DNA from 2 places in the Paenibacillus sp. FSL H8-0261 genome. Region 1 is predicted to be linked to the other one. Evidence: a T-box and tRNA genes for the amino acid it is inferred to sense, from the RefSeq annotation. Region 1 holds a T-box; the other holds one or more tRNA genes.
The links. A T-box is a leader RNA that pairs with one kind of tRNA and senses whether it is charged. The one in region 1 lies ahead of MHI27_RS24970 (arginine--tRNA ligase), so its partner is inferred to be a tRNA-Arg.
Positions count from the first base shown of each region.

Region 1 (7,172 bases):
TGCCCCAGTCACTCCAGCTGCCCCTGTTGCTCCAGTCACTCCGTCGGCTCCCGTTGCTCCAGTCGCTCCAGTCACTCCGTCGGCTCCCGTTGCTCCTGTCACTCCGTCGGCTCCGGTTGCCCCAGTCACTCCAGCTGCCCCTGTTGCTCCAGTCACTCCATCGGCTCCCGTTGCCCCTGTTGCTCCAGTCACTCCATCGGCTCCCGTTGCCCCTGTTGCTCCAGTCACTCCGTCGGCTCCCGTTGCTCCTGTCACTCCGTCGGCTCCTGTTGCTCCAGTCGCTCCAGCTGCTCCCGTTGCCCCTGTTGCTCCAGTCACTCCGTCGGCTCCCGTTGCTCCGGTCACTCCGTCGGCTCCTGTTGCTCCAGTCGCTCCAACTGCTCCCGTTGCCCCTGTCACTCCGTCGGCTCCCGTTGCTCCGGTCACTCCGTCGGCTCCTGTTGCTCCAGTTACACCAGCCGCTCCCGTTGCTCCGGTCACTCCATCGGCTCCCGTTGCCCCTGTTGCTCCATCGGCTCCCGTTGCTCCTGTCGCTCCATCTGCTCCCGTTGCTCCTGTCACTCCGTCGGCTCCTGTTGCTCCGGTCACTCCATCGGTTCCCGTTGCTCCAGTCGCTCCATCTGCCCCGGTTGCACCAGTCACTCCATCTGCTCCCGTCGCTCCAGTCACCCCATCGGCTCCCGTTGCTCCAGTCGCTCCGTCAGCCCCTGTTGCTCCAGTCGCTCCATCGGCTCCCGTTGCTCCTGTCGCTCCATCGGCTCCCGTTGCACCTGTCACTCCGTCGGCTCCTGTTGCTCCTGTCACTCCGTCCGCTCCCGTTGCTCCTGTCGCTCCGTCTGCCCCTGTTGCTCCTGTCGCTCCATCGGCTCCCGTTGCTCCTGTCGCTCCATCTGCTCCCGTTGCTCCTGTCGCTCCATCGGCTCCCGTTGCACCTGTCACTCCGTCTGCCCCTGTTGCTCCAGTCGCTCCGTCTGCCCCTGTTGCTCCAGTCGCTCCGTCGGCTCCAGTTGCTCCAGTCGCTCCGTCGGCTCCAGTCGCCCCGTCTGCTCCGACTGCCCCTGTCGCACCAGTCGCTCCGGCGGCTCCCGTTGCTCCATCCGCACCGGTTGCCCCTGTCGCTCCATCTGCTCCATCCGCACCCGTTGCCCCTGTCGCTCCATCTGCCCCTGTAGCACCAGTTGCCCCTACCGTTGCTCCAAGTAATTCAGCATGGACAAGTCGGTGAGCAGTCACAATTTGACCTACACTATTTTTTCCCCAGACTGAAATTTGAATAGGATCATCTACCAGGCTTAAAGTCGTAAAAATAAATTCAAACGCATCAAAATCCGCATAATAGTCCTTTGTTATAAATTGATCAGGCATAACGTTAACAAGCTCACTAACATATAAAGTTCTTGTCCCATCCATATAATATCCTTGGACGAGAACCGTAGAAGAAATAACGTCGCTTCGGTTATCGATTTTGATCGTAACATGTTGAGTAGGTCGTATACCTCCCACCATGGTATTATCTATCGGCCCGGTAGATAAATAACTCAATTTTCAACACTCCTTTAAATTATTGCTGTATGTTTTTCCCACGCTACTATACGATGAGAATCTACCAATTCTCCCGAAGCCTGTTTTCCCCAGACTGAGATCCCTATCTCTGCTTCAACTTCTTCTAATGTTACAAACTCAAATTCAAATGCGTCTAAATCAGCAAAATAGTTCCTAGTTAGAACTTGGTTAGGTGCGAGACTTACCATTTCATTCACATACATTGTTCTTGATCCATTTAGTAAGAAGCCTTGAATGACGAGATTATAAGAATTAAGAGAATCACGATTAACTACTTTTACCGTTACCATTTGCGTCTGTCTGATCCCCAGAATTGGACTATTATCTATAGGTCCAGTAGAAAATAAAGCCATCTTTATTCACTCCTCCCTTCCACCAGCAGTTTGAAAGATTAAAAACTACAACACTAGTAACATGGTTCATAATTAATAGCTCTATATAGTAATATTCTGTATTTAAAGTTAATGTGTGGACATTTAAGCAAAGGAATTGCCACTCGAAAAAAAGACAACCTTCTATTCTTTGAATTTGTAATCTACTAATCGGACAATCTAAAACTCAAGCATCTTCTAGACTTTACTGAGTAACACCCTATTGCTTTTTTCGAAATATTCGTTATACTGATAAAAATTATTCAAGCATCGATGAACGGGAGAGTAGTTAACGTGTTCTAGTCCACAGCGAGCCGGGTAAGTGCAAGCCGGTACAGATCACCTAATGAAGCGCACCCGTGAGATGGACTTCTGAACCTAAGTAGGAAGTCCCGGCTGAAGACCGTTATCCTGTAAGGTGGCTAAACATCTGTTTAGCAACGAGAGTGGTACCGCGAGCGCTAAAGCCCTCGTCTCTTTTGAGACGAGGGCTTTTTTGTATTTTCAAAGGAGGGTATAAAATGTTAAGTCAAATCATCAAACACAGCATTGAACAAAGTGTAAAAAAAGTATTCCACACCTTAGAAGTTGCCTACCCAAACGATGTTGCAATTCTGATCGAACAGCCAGCTAATCTAGAGCATGGTGATTATTCCTGCAATATTGCTATGCAGCTAGCCAAACTCCTGCGTAAATCCCCTCTCGTCATAGCAGAGTTAGTAAAAGCAGAAATTAAATTACAAGAGAGATACACGGGTCTTTTACAAAAAGTCGAAGTAGCTGCTCCTGGATTTATTAATTTGTATATGAATTGGCAGGTGTGGGCTAAACATTCCTTTAATCTGCCTGACAACACAAGGGAAAAGGTCATCATAGAGCACACTTCAATCAATCCAAATAAAGCTGCTCATGTAGGTCATCTGAGAAATGCTTGCATCGGCGATGCGCTGGTCAGAATAATGAAAAGAACCGGACATAACGTAGAGGTCCATAACTATGTGGATGATCTGGGCAACCAGCTGGCAGATACAGTCGTTGGTTTATTAAATGTACCTTTAGAAGGGGAACATCAACGTTTCGGTGATTATTGCTGGGATCTATATGCCAAAGTGAACAAAGAATATGCACGGAATCCAGAGATCACTCACAAGCGCACGGATATGCTGCATGCCCTTGAACAGGGTGATGGTAATGAGGCGTGGCTGGGCAACTTAGTCGCTGAACGTATTGTGAGAGAACATGTAGCGGAAATGAAGCGTTTTGGTATTCACTATGACCTGCTGGTGTGGGAGAGCAATATTTTAAAAGAGGGATTCTGGACAGCCGCATCTGAGCTATTGAAGCAAACGGCAGTTTTTGTACAGGAGACTGAAGGCAAACTTGCGGGCTGCTGGGTGCTAAAGCAAGGGACAGAGGTTAGCAGTGGAGCGGATTCAGAGGATCATCAGATGGATAAGGTGCTTGTGCGTTCGAATGGGATTTTGACGTACACAGCCAAAGACATTGCTTATCATCTCTGGAAATTCGGTCTACTATCCAAAGATTTCACCTACAGTGAATTCTCGTCTGGTTTATGGACCACAGGATTAACTGGAACCCATGAGCCTTATGGACATGCCGACCGTGTTATTAACGTGATCGATTATAGACAGGAATATCCGCAACAAATGGTTAAGCAGGCTTTAGGAGCACTAGGATATAACGAGCAGGCTGAGAAGCTCCATCATGTAAGTTATGGCGTTGTTTCTCTTAGTCCGGCCTCTGCTGCTGAGCTGGGGATAGATATTTCAGAAGGAAAATCTTCTTATGCCATGTCCGGGCGCCAAGGAATCGGCGTTAAGGTGAGCGATTTAGTAAAGCTTATGGAACAGAATATAGAACATTCGCGCTCCGACAAAGAGGGTCTTTCCAGCCATATTATTGCAGCTGCTGCTATTCGTTATTATCTGCTGCGGTTTAACCTGGGAACGGAAATCGTGTTTGATTTCAAACAGGCTACCGAAATATCCGGTAATACCGGGGTTTATCTGATGTACACCTATGCCCGTGCCAGCAGTGTTTTGAGCAAATCTACAATCCCATTCAGCACAGATGCCTCAAAGCTTCAATTTCCACTCGAAATGGAAAAAGCAGAGCTCGCTTTGCTGAGACAGCTTAGCCTCTGGCAGGAGACATTGTATTCTGCCAGCATAGAATTGACGCCGAATATACTCTGCACATACGCGCATACCTTAGCCACACTTTTCAATAACTTCTATTCTATATGTCCGATTTTAAAAGGTGCGGGGGCTACCATCGCCTTTCGCCTCTGGCTCACTTCGAGATTTAAGGATACTTTAGGGGATGTACTTGAAGTACTTGGGTTACCGACACCGAGCCGTATGTAGTACAAAAAGGGCAATCTCCACGCTTATCGCGGAGATTGCCCTTCTTTTATTATCTTACTTATAGATGTCTATCACATTTCCAGCTTCTACGCAGAGACGATCAAAGTCCTCACGTTTGATACGGATACCACCACTACGGTAGCGATTAAGCGTACCTTCGGCTTGCACTTCTGTACCGTTAACAGTAATCCGACTGTTATCAGAGCCCGTAAGGTGATAAATAAAGTCTACCTTAGTGCCTGCATATTCAAAGCTAAAGCGCATTCCGTCCAGCGACTCCGGCAGAATTGGATCGACGATTAAATCTCCGCCTTCCGTACGGATCCCCAGTGCATTCGAGATCAACTGGTTCATGTAGATCCCAGGACCGCTTGAATAGATTCTCCAGCCACCTTTAACCGCTACGTCACCATTACGCAGTTTATCGAAATTCTCCTGTGCCTCGTAACGTGTGTTAAATTTACCATCCGAGCTACTGAAATAAGAGTTAGCCTGACGTAGTTCAGCGTTTGGCACCACGTCGCGGATTCCGATCGGATTGATCGCCGCTAGGCCATTCCAGACCTGATCGGTTTTCCCTAGCTTAGCCATAGCTTCTACATAACGGATGTGTGCATGTACATATTGAAGTCCAATTTCCCGACCAAAGTTAGAAGCTTGCTCCGCACGTTTGAAATGGGTGCTTACGCCGCCAACATATTGAGCTGGACGGTTCATCAAACGAACGCCATCTGGACAGAACAGTTTATCTTGGATTACTTCATAGTGAGCTTCGGCTTGTTCTGGTGTAAGCAGCTCACTGATCATACTGCGCGTCATTGGCAGCAGACGGTATTGGATCCCTGTTTCCGTATCACTTGGATGTACCATAAGCTTCACTTGCTCTGGGTCCTCCATATACAAGAAGCCTGGAATTACCTCAGATTGAAGCATATGTGTGTTGAAATCCTCACGGATTCCCTCCACCATCGCTTTCAGCTCTTCCGAACCTGCTGGATCAACTTTATGAAGCACTTCTGAGAACTGATTCAATGTCTGATAGGTAAGCGCCACTGTCCAGCTGCTAACCATGTACTGCTTCAGCTGTGGATTAGCCGGTTGGAGTGTATCATCCCAGTCTCCATCACCGTAAGAAGACAAATGCGTGTCATGCAGGAAGTGATTCTTAATATAAGCAACTTCCTTCCGTGCATGATCCAGCAGCGTCGCTTTTTCCTCTGTAAAATCAAAGCTATGCTTACGAGTATAAGGCACAGTCGCTTGCAAAATACTGTAGTCTTGCGTTACCGCCAAATAGTCTCCAAGCACTTTGAGTGGCCATACAATAATATCTCCATGGCTCTCCTCTTGCTGAATCTTCGTATATTTATCAAACATGAACCACTGTGGCCAGTTACCATCATCTTCATATTGATGAGCATACAGGGTCAGCAATATTTCACGAACCTGATCGTATTTTTGCGTAGCCATGAAGTATTCCACTGGTCCCTGACACACGTCACGGGTTCCCCAAGCAGCGCCGCCGTATTGTTCCAATCCGTGAGGGACTGAATAATGGACGAGCATATTATGTGTATACCACCAAGCTAGAGCATTTACCTTAAACAATTCACCTTCGGACCCATCACCTAACGTCAAACGGAAGCCATTCATAACCCCGCTGTAGAACTCGCGGTATGCGGAAATCTCCTCTTCAGCTGTACGGCTGCTCGATTGAATCTCCTTACCATCCAGAAGACCTTGAATGTTCAATGTCCATTCACTGCTCTCCGACAGTTCCAGAATAGCTAGCGGCGCATCTGACTGGTCAGCATGAGAGACAAGTCTACCTTCATTTTGAAGAGTGAAATCCGCCCCCTGTACCTGGAATTTATATTGCAGATCAGGATATTCTCCTGCACTTAGTGCACTTCTATCAGCCGAGAAGGTTACGGTTCCCTCTTCTTGTTTGAATTGATATGGAAGCTCGTATTCGTTAACGTTCATAGTGATTTGATTAGTGACTAGATAGCGATAAGCTTTTCCACTTTCCGTACGCACATTCAGGAATATCTCCGGAGAATCTGCAGTAGTGTAGTTCGTAATAATAAAGCATTCGCCATCTGTTCTGTAATACCAACGGGCATAGTTGAAACCAACCTCGAACAATGAAGGCATGGTCAAGAGGCGATATTCGCCATTCCACTGTACATAGATTCTTTGTCCCGAAGCCTTTGGAATGTTAAGTGCATTTCTGGCATTGGTCATGAGCTTGTTGAAATTGGTATTGCCAATAACGATTTGAGAGTTAAATATTCCGTACATATAGGAAGTCGTAGTGATTACCTTATCGTTAAGTCGGGCATTATCCCCACTCATTAGAATATGACCATGAGGACGCTCTACCTTAAGTTCCTTCTCTTTCAATACAACATGCTCATAATTTTCCGTGAAGAAAGATAGAAGCTGGTCTCCCTCTTTTTCCTCTTGATAGCGAACCGGGAACAAGGCTTCTATCTCTTCACTCGTCAGAGAATTTGCAGCTAGTGGTGCTCCCAGCTCTTTCGTCAAGAAAGAACGTTCGAGCGGTGCTTCAGCTACTAAAGGCAACTCTTTTACCGTTTCCCAAGCCGCAGCAACATCCTTCGTGAATTCTAACGAGGTAATCGCTTCTGGATGATCTTGCTTGAACAATCCATAAAATACAAACTGGGCTTCCCCACTCAGCTTCAACCGCTCCGATTGCAGCGCAGTATAAGCGAATTCATATTGATAGATTTCATTACTTAATTGCTCACGGCTCAGGCTTTCTGGTTGATTGGTCTCTTTATAAGACAATCCAAAGAATTGGAAACCATCTGTTGAGAAGCTT
Region 1 is NZ_CP150297.1:5,606,035-5,613,206, forward strand. It holds gene MHI27_RS24960 (beta strand repeat-containing protein) at 1-1,542, opposite strand, end outside; gene MHI27_RS24965 (hypothetical protein) at 1,557-1,916, opposite strand; T-box leader at 2,199-2,415, shown strand; gene MHI27_RS24970 (arginine--tRNA ligase) at 2,456-4,321, shown strand; gene MHI27_RS24975 (GH36-type glycosyl hydrolase domain-containing protein) at 4,376-7,172, opposite strand, start outside.

Region 2 (7,172 bases), 120 kb from region 1:
TTATTCCCGGAGCTAAACGTCCGGAACAGATCGTATCGAATCTCCAGACTCTGAAAGTTCAGCTGACACCAGATGAGATCAAAGCGATTGATTCAATCTTTAAGGCGTAATAGCGCCTTATAATGTAAAGGGGGTTGTCCTTGAAGTCATGAAATGGCTACTGGGGCAGCCCCTTTTCTAAGGAATAGCGTCACTGGAGTCCGCAAGCCTTAATAAATGATCAAGACTCGATAGCGCAGCTAGCCAACAAACAAAAATACAGGGCAGCGGATTCTTATCGAATATCCTAAATTCTTTGTATTAGTAAATATTGTTTGCTATACTTTCTCTGTGTATCAGTAGACTTAAATTTTTATACAAAGGGGAATTCCTTGATGATTATTCAACCTAAAACACGCGGATTTATATGCACAACAGCCCATCCAGAGGGATGCGCCAAACAAATAGAACAACAAATTGAATATGTAAAAGCGCAAAAGAAAATTGAGGGACCTGCGAATGTACTTGTCATCGGTGCCTCTACCGGATACGGACTGGCTTCTAGAATTTCAGCTGCTTTTGGTGCTGGCGCCAATACCATTGGTGTGTTCTTCGATAAGGCTGCGGAAGGTCAGCGCACCGCATCTGCAGGCTGGTACAACTCCGCTGCCTTTGAACAACAAGCAGCAGAGCTTGGACTTAAATCACACAGCATAGTTGGCGATGCCTTCTCTGATGCGATTAAAGAGAAGACCATTGCATTGATTAAAGCTGAATATGGCACCATCGATTTAGTTATTTATAGTGTCGCTTCACCTCGTCGTACCCATCCGGTAACAGGAGAAACCTTCTCCTCCGTTATTAAACCAGTGGGAACAGCTTATTCGAATAAAACCTTGAACTTCCATACAGGCGAAGTATCCATGACCACCATTGAGCCTGCTAATGAAGAGGAAGTACGTCAGACCATCGCTGTAATGGGCGGCGAAGACTGGAGAATGTGGATCGATCAGCTTCAAGCAGCTGATGTCCTTGCAGATGGTGCTACTACCGTTGCTTACTCCTACATCGGGCCTGAAATCACTCACCCTATCTATCGGGACGGAACAATTGGCCAAGCCAAGTACGATCTGGAACAGACTGCGATCCAAATGAATGACCTTCTTTCATCAAAAGGCGGACGTGCCTTTGTATCCGTTAATAAGGCGCTCGTAACTCAGTCCAGCTCAGCTATTCCTGTAGTGCCCCTATATATCTCTGCACTTTATGAAGTGATGAAGGAAAAAGGCCTGCACGAGAACTGTATTGAACAAATGTATCGCTTGTTCTCTGAGCACCTATACGGTGAAGGCAAGGCTACTGCGGACGGAAGCTGCTTGATCCGCATTGACGACTGGGAAATGCGTGAGGACGTTCAGACAGAGGTTATGAAACGTTGGGACGAGCTGACAACTGATAATGCAGGTGAGCTGGCAGATCTTGAAGGCTACCGCCAAGATTTCTTCAATCTGTTTGGCTTTAGAACAGATGGCGTAGACTACGAAGCAGATATTGATCCTAATGTCGACATTCCGAATATGTACTAAAATGATTCTGAGCACTTCCATATATTAATTATGGATGTATAAAAAAAGAGGTTGTCTGCAAAAGTAGTGAATTCTACTGATGTGGCAGCCTCTTTTTTGTACTTTACTTACAACCTACCTATACGTCGTAGGGCATATTGGCTTAGCCTCCCACTTTGTGATATGGTTTGATAGAATACTGCAAGTTCTAACTTACATTCTAAGGAGTGAATCACTCATGGTTAAGAAAATTAGTGTAGCGAATGGTGTACTTGACGTGTCCCAAATTTCGCTTGGCTGTATGCGGATTGCGGATTTATCTGCAAAAGAGGCTGATACACATGTACATAGTGCGTTGGAGCTCGGAATAGACTTCTTTGATCATGCCGACATTTATGCGGACGGCAAAGCTGAAGAGGTATTCGCAGGGGTACTTCAGAACAATCCTGGTATGCGTGATAAAATGCTGATCCAAACCAAATGCGGAATCCGCAAGGGCTATTTTGATTTTTCCAAAGAGCATATCCTACAATCCGTAGAGGGTAGCCTAAAACGCTTGAAGACCGATTATATCGATGTGCTCTTGCTTCACCGTCCTGACACGCTGTTCGAGCCGGAAGAAGTGGCTGAGGCTTTTGACATTCTGGAGAACAAGGGATTGGTCAAGCATTTTGGTGTCAGCAACCAGAACCCGTTACAAATCGAGCTACTGAAGAAAAATGTAAAGCAACCACTGCTGTTCAACCAGCTGCAATTAAGCATTATGTTTACGGGTATGATTGATACCGGCTTTAATGTGAATATGACAAACTCCGGTTCGGTTGTTCATGATGGCGGGATTTTGGAGTACAGCCGTCTTCATGACATGACCATTCAGCCATGGTCGCCTTTCCAATATGGCTTTTTTGAAGGTGTATTCTTGGACAACGACAAGTTCCCTGAATTGAACGAGGTCATTAACCGTTTGGCAGCTGAAAAAGAGGTTACCAATACCGCTATTGCCATTGCCTGGATTCTCAGACATCCGGCAAATATGCAGCCTGTTGTAGGTACAACCAATACGCAGCGATTGCGGGATATTGCCAAAGCATCCGATATTACACTCACCAGACCAGAATGGTATGAAATTTACCGCGCTGCGGGTAATATCCTTCCATAAATATCAAAAGCCACGAAGTACGCTAATATCGTACTTTGTGGCTTTTTTTGTGACTATAATTGAAACCGTATAACTCTTATAAAAAAAGAAACGGCATCTCTGCCGTTTCTTTTAAGGATGGACTCTCAGGGGCTCGAACCCTGGACAAATAGATTAAGAGTCTACTGCTCTACCAACTGAGCTAAGAGTCCACAATATAATGATTTACCTTACTATACTTGAAAAGCAAAAGCCCTTAGCTTAACGCATAAGAGCTTCGCTTGCTAATTGATACCGGCGAGAGGACTCGAACCTCCACGGTTTCCCTCTCGATTTTGAGTCGAGCGCGTCTGCCATTCCGCCACGCCGGCAAAGTATGAAGTTAAAATATGGCGCGCCCTGAGAGATTCGAACTCCCGGCCTTTTGATTCGTAGTCAAACGCTCTATCCAGCTGAGCTAAGGGCGCAAAATTTATATGGAGCGGACGACGGGAATCGAACCCGCGACCCTCGCCTTGGCAAGGCGATGCTCTACCGCTGAGCCACGTCCGCACACGATATGTATTAGTGTCCGACTCACTTAAGAAGTGAGCCATGAAGGACTCGAACCTTCGACACCCTGATTAAAAGTCAGGTGCTCTACCAACTGAGCTAATGGCTCATGAAGCAAGAAAAATGGCGGAACCGACGAGATTCGAACTCGCGATCTCCTGCGTGACAGGCAGGCATGTTAGGCCAACTACACCACGGTTCCAAAAGATATAATTGCTTGATGAAAATTGGTTGCGGGGGCAGGATTTGAACCTGCGGCCTTCGGGTTATGAGCCCGACGAGCTACCGGGCTGCTCCACCCCGCGTCATTAAAAATATTTAGCTATTCATTACCATAAGAAAGCTTCATGGTGGAGGCTGAGGGGATCGAACCCCCGACCCTCTGCTTGTAAGGCAGATGCTCTCCCAGCTGAGCTAAGCCTCCATGTAAAGAAGCAACTCAATTATCATAACACAATCCAACCTGTAATGCAACATTTTATTTCAGAAGAACAATTACGTTTTAAAGAAATTGGTGACCCGTATGGGATTCGAACCCATGTTACCTCCGTGAAAGGGAGGTGTCTTAACCCCTTGACCAACGGGCCGTATTGAAAACAAAATGTTTTGACAACAAAAAAGATTATATCATGTATTTCGAAGTATAGCAATACCTGAATTAATATATTTTCAATTTTCTTCTATAATAGGCGTTAAAGTGATATCAAGCTTACTAGCTATCATCTTTACGACTCCTAGAGTAGTCAGGTTATTTGTGTCTAAATGGTCTTTGAATACGTCCTTATTAAGCCCTGTGAGGCATCTGTCGATCTGTTGAACGGCCCACGAGTCATTCCCTTCACCTCTACCACCCAATCTCTTGAGCAGCGTCTCTCGTGAGGCACACAAAGTAAAATGATGAACCTCTAATCCCTCATTTATTAGATTACCAGCAATGTCCATCCAATATTCTGGGTTGACTATGGTCATAGGTACGATAATCGTTCCCCTATATTCGCTAGCTATGTATTTTAACATAGAATGGTTAATTTCACGCCAAAGATAATAGTCCTGAAAGTCACTTTTTGTCATCACATCGGGAATGTTTGCTCTTATGTAATACCCTACATTCTCTGGATCGTATACAAAAGAATCAGGAAGTCTGCGATGTAATTCATATGCAGTTTCTGTCTTCCCCGCACCAAAAGCTCCATTGATCCATATAATCAAGATCTTTATCCCCCATGAATAATCTATTAGTTACTCTATTAAACCACTTTATCATAAAAACCCTTACAAGCAAATTCACTCTACAAGGCACAACAAAAAGACCACTGTCGATTACTCAACAGTGGTCTTTCGTGCTTGGCAACGTCCTACTCTCCCAGGACCCTTCGGTCCAAGTACCATCGGCGCTGGAGGGCTTAACGGTCGTGTTCGGGATGGGTACGCGTGGAACCCCTCCGCTATCGCCACCAAACGGGCATTTGCGGTACAAATGCATTATTCAGGTCTCAGCATCGCCAAATGCTGAAAACAAAATTCATCAACATACAGCCACTAGGACCATATGGTTTAGAACTTGATGCCTGAAAACTGAATCCGAATTGAATTTGCGTCTTAAGTATAGGATAAGCCCTCGACCGATTAGTATTGGTCAGCTCCATGCATTACTGCACTTCCACCTCCAACCTATCTACCTCGTCGTCTTCAAGGGGTCTTACTAATTGGGAAATCTCATCTTGAGGGGGGCTTCACGCTTAGATGCTTTCAGCGCTTATCCCGTCCGTACGTAGCTACCCAGCCATGCTTCTGGCGAAACAACTGGTGCACCAGCGGTACGTCCATCCCGGTCCTCTCGTACTAAGGACAGCTCCTCTCAAATTTCCTGCGCCCACGACAGATAGGGACCGAACTGTCTCACGACGTTCTGAACCCAGCTCGCGTACCGCTTTAATGGGCGAACAGCCCAACCCTTGGGACCTACTTCAGCCCCAGGATGCGATGAGCCGACATCGAGGTGCCAAACCTCCCCGTCGATGTGGACTCTTGGGGGAGATAAGCCTGTTATCCCCAGGGTAGCTTTTATCCGTTGAGCGATGGCCCTTCCATGCGGTACCACCGGATCACTAAGTCCGACTTTCGTCCCTGCTCGACTTGTAGGTCTCGCAGTCAAGCTCCCTTATGCCTTTGCACTCTTCGAATGATTTCCAACCATTCTGAGGGAACCTTGGAACGCCTCCGTTACTCTTTAGGAGGCGACCGCCCCAGTCAAACTGCCCGCCTGACACGGTCCCCGTACCCGGTAAGGGTACTAGGTTAGAACCTAGATACGATCAGGGTGGTATCCCAACGGCGCCTCCACCGAAGCTTGCGCTCCGATTTCTACGGCTCCCACCTATCCTGTACAGATCGTACCCAAATTCAATATCAAGCTGCAGTAAAGCTCCATGGGGTCTTTCCGTCTTGTCGCGGGTAACCTGCATCTTCACAGGTATTAAAATTTCACCGGATCTCTCGTTGAGACAGCGCCCAAGTCGTTACGCCATTCGTGCGGGTCAGAATTTACCTGACAAGGAATTTCGCTACCTTAGGACCGTTATAGTTACGGCCGCCGTTTACTGGGGCTTCGGTTCATAGCTTCGGGTTACCCCTAACCACTCCCCTTAACCTTCCAGCACCGGGCAGGCGTCAGCCCGTATACTTCGCCTTGCGGCTTCGCACAGACCTGTGTTTTTGCTAAACAGTCGCTTGGGCCTTTTCACTGCGGCCCCCTCGTGCTATTCACACTACCGGGGCACCCCTTCTCCCGAAGTTACGGGGTCATTTTGCCGAGTTCCTTAACGAGAGTTCTTCCGCGCGCCTTAGAATTCTCTTCTCGCCTACCTGTGTCGGTTTGCGGTACGGGCACCTTCTCCTGGCTAGAGGCTTTTCTTGGCAGTGTGAGATCATGACCTTCGCTACTATAATTTTCGCTCCCCATCACAGCCCAGCCTTAATGATGTGCGGATTTGCCTACACATCAGCCTCACTGCTTAGACGGACATATCCATCAGTCCGCGTCACTACCCTCCTGCGTCACCCCATCGCTCATAGCGGATTACGGTGGTACAGTAATTTCAAACTGTTGTCCTTCGACTACGCCTTTCGGCCTCGCCTTAGGTCCCGACTTACCCTGAGCGGACGAGCCTTCCTCAGGAAACCTTGGGCTTTCGGCGGATCAGATTCTCACTGATCTTTTCGTTACTCATACCGGCATTCTCACTTGTATGCTGTCCAGCGCTCCTTACGGTACACCTTCAACCCACATACAACGCTCCCCTACCCCAGATACATACGTATCTAGCCATAGCTTCGGTGGTGTGTTTAGCCCCGTTACATTTTCGGCGCAGAGTCACTCGACCAGTGAGCTATTACGCACTCTTTCAATGGTGGCTGCTTCTAAGCCAACATCCTGGTTGTCTGTGCAACTCCACATCCTTTCCCACTTAACACACACTTGGGGACCTTAGCTGATGGTCTGGGCTGTTTCCCTTTTGACAATGGATCTTAGCACTCACTGTCTGACTCCCGGCAATAAGTATATGGCATTCGGAGTTTGACTGAGCTTGGTAATCCTTGCGGACCCCGCACCCAATCAGTGCTCTACCTCCACTACTCTTATACCGAGGCTAGCCCTAAAGCTATTTCGGGGAGAACCAGCTATCTCCGAGTTCGATTGGAATTTCTCCGCTACCCCCACCTCATCCCCGCATTTTTCAACATGCGTGGGTTCGGGCCTCCAGTGCGTGTTACCGCACCTTCACCCTGGACAGGGGTAGATCACACGGTTTCGGGTCTACGTCCACATACTAAATCGCCCTATTCAGACTCGCTTTCGCTGCGGCTCCGTCTTCTCGACTTAACCTTGCATGTTAAACGTAACTCGCCGGTTCATTCTACAAAAGGCACGCCATCAC
Region 2 is NZ_CP150297.1:5,481,711-5,488,882, forward strand. It holds gene MHI27_RS24410 (aldo/keto reductase) at 1-110, shown strand, start outside; gene fabV (enoyl-ACP reductase FabV) at 375-1,565, shown strand; gene MHI27_RS24420 (aldo/keto reductase family oxidoreductase) at 1,783-2,703, shown strand; tRNA gene MHI27_RS24425 (tRNA-Lys) at 2,822-2,894, opposite strand; tRNA gene MHI27_RS24430 (tRNA-Leu) at 2,975-3,053, opposite strand; tRNA gene MHI27_RS24435 (tRNA-Arg) at 3,073-3,149, opposite strand; tRNA gene MHI27_RS24440 (tRNA-Gly) at 3,160-3,234, opposite strand; tRNA gene MHI27_RS24445 (tRNA-Lys) at 3,271-3,343, opposite strand; tRNA gene MHI27_RS24450 (tRNA-Asp) at 3,359-3,436, opposite strand; tRNA gene MHI27_RS24455 (tRNA-Met) at 3,463-3,539, opposite strand; tRNA gene MHI27_RS24460 (tRNA-Val) at 3,583-3,658, opposite strand; tRNA gene MHI27_RS24465 (tRNA-Glu) at 3,747-3,821, opposite strand; gene MHI27_RS24470 (AAA family ATPase) at 3,904-4,443, opposite strand; rRNA gene rrf (5S ribosomal RNA) at 4,577-4,693, opposite strand; rRNA gene MHI27_RS24480 (23S ribosomal RNA) at 4,841-7,172, opposite strand, start outside.
Region 2: it has a tRNA-Arg gene. The T-box ahead of MHI27_RS24970 (arginine--tRNA ligase) is inferred to sense a tRNA for this amino acid. The anticodon was not compared.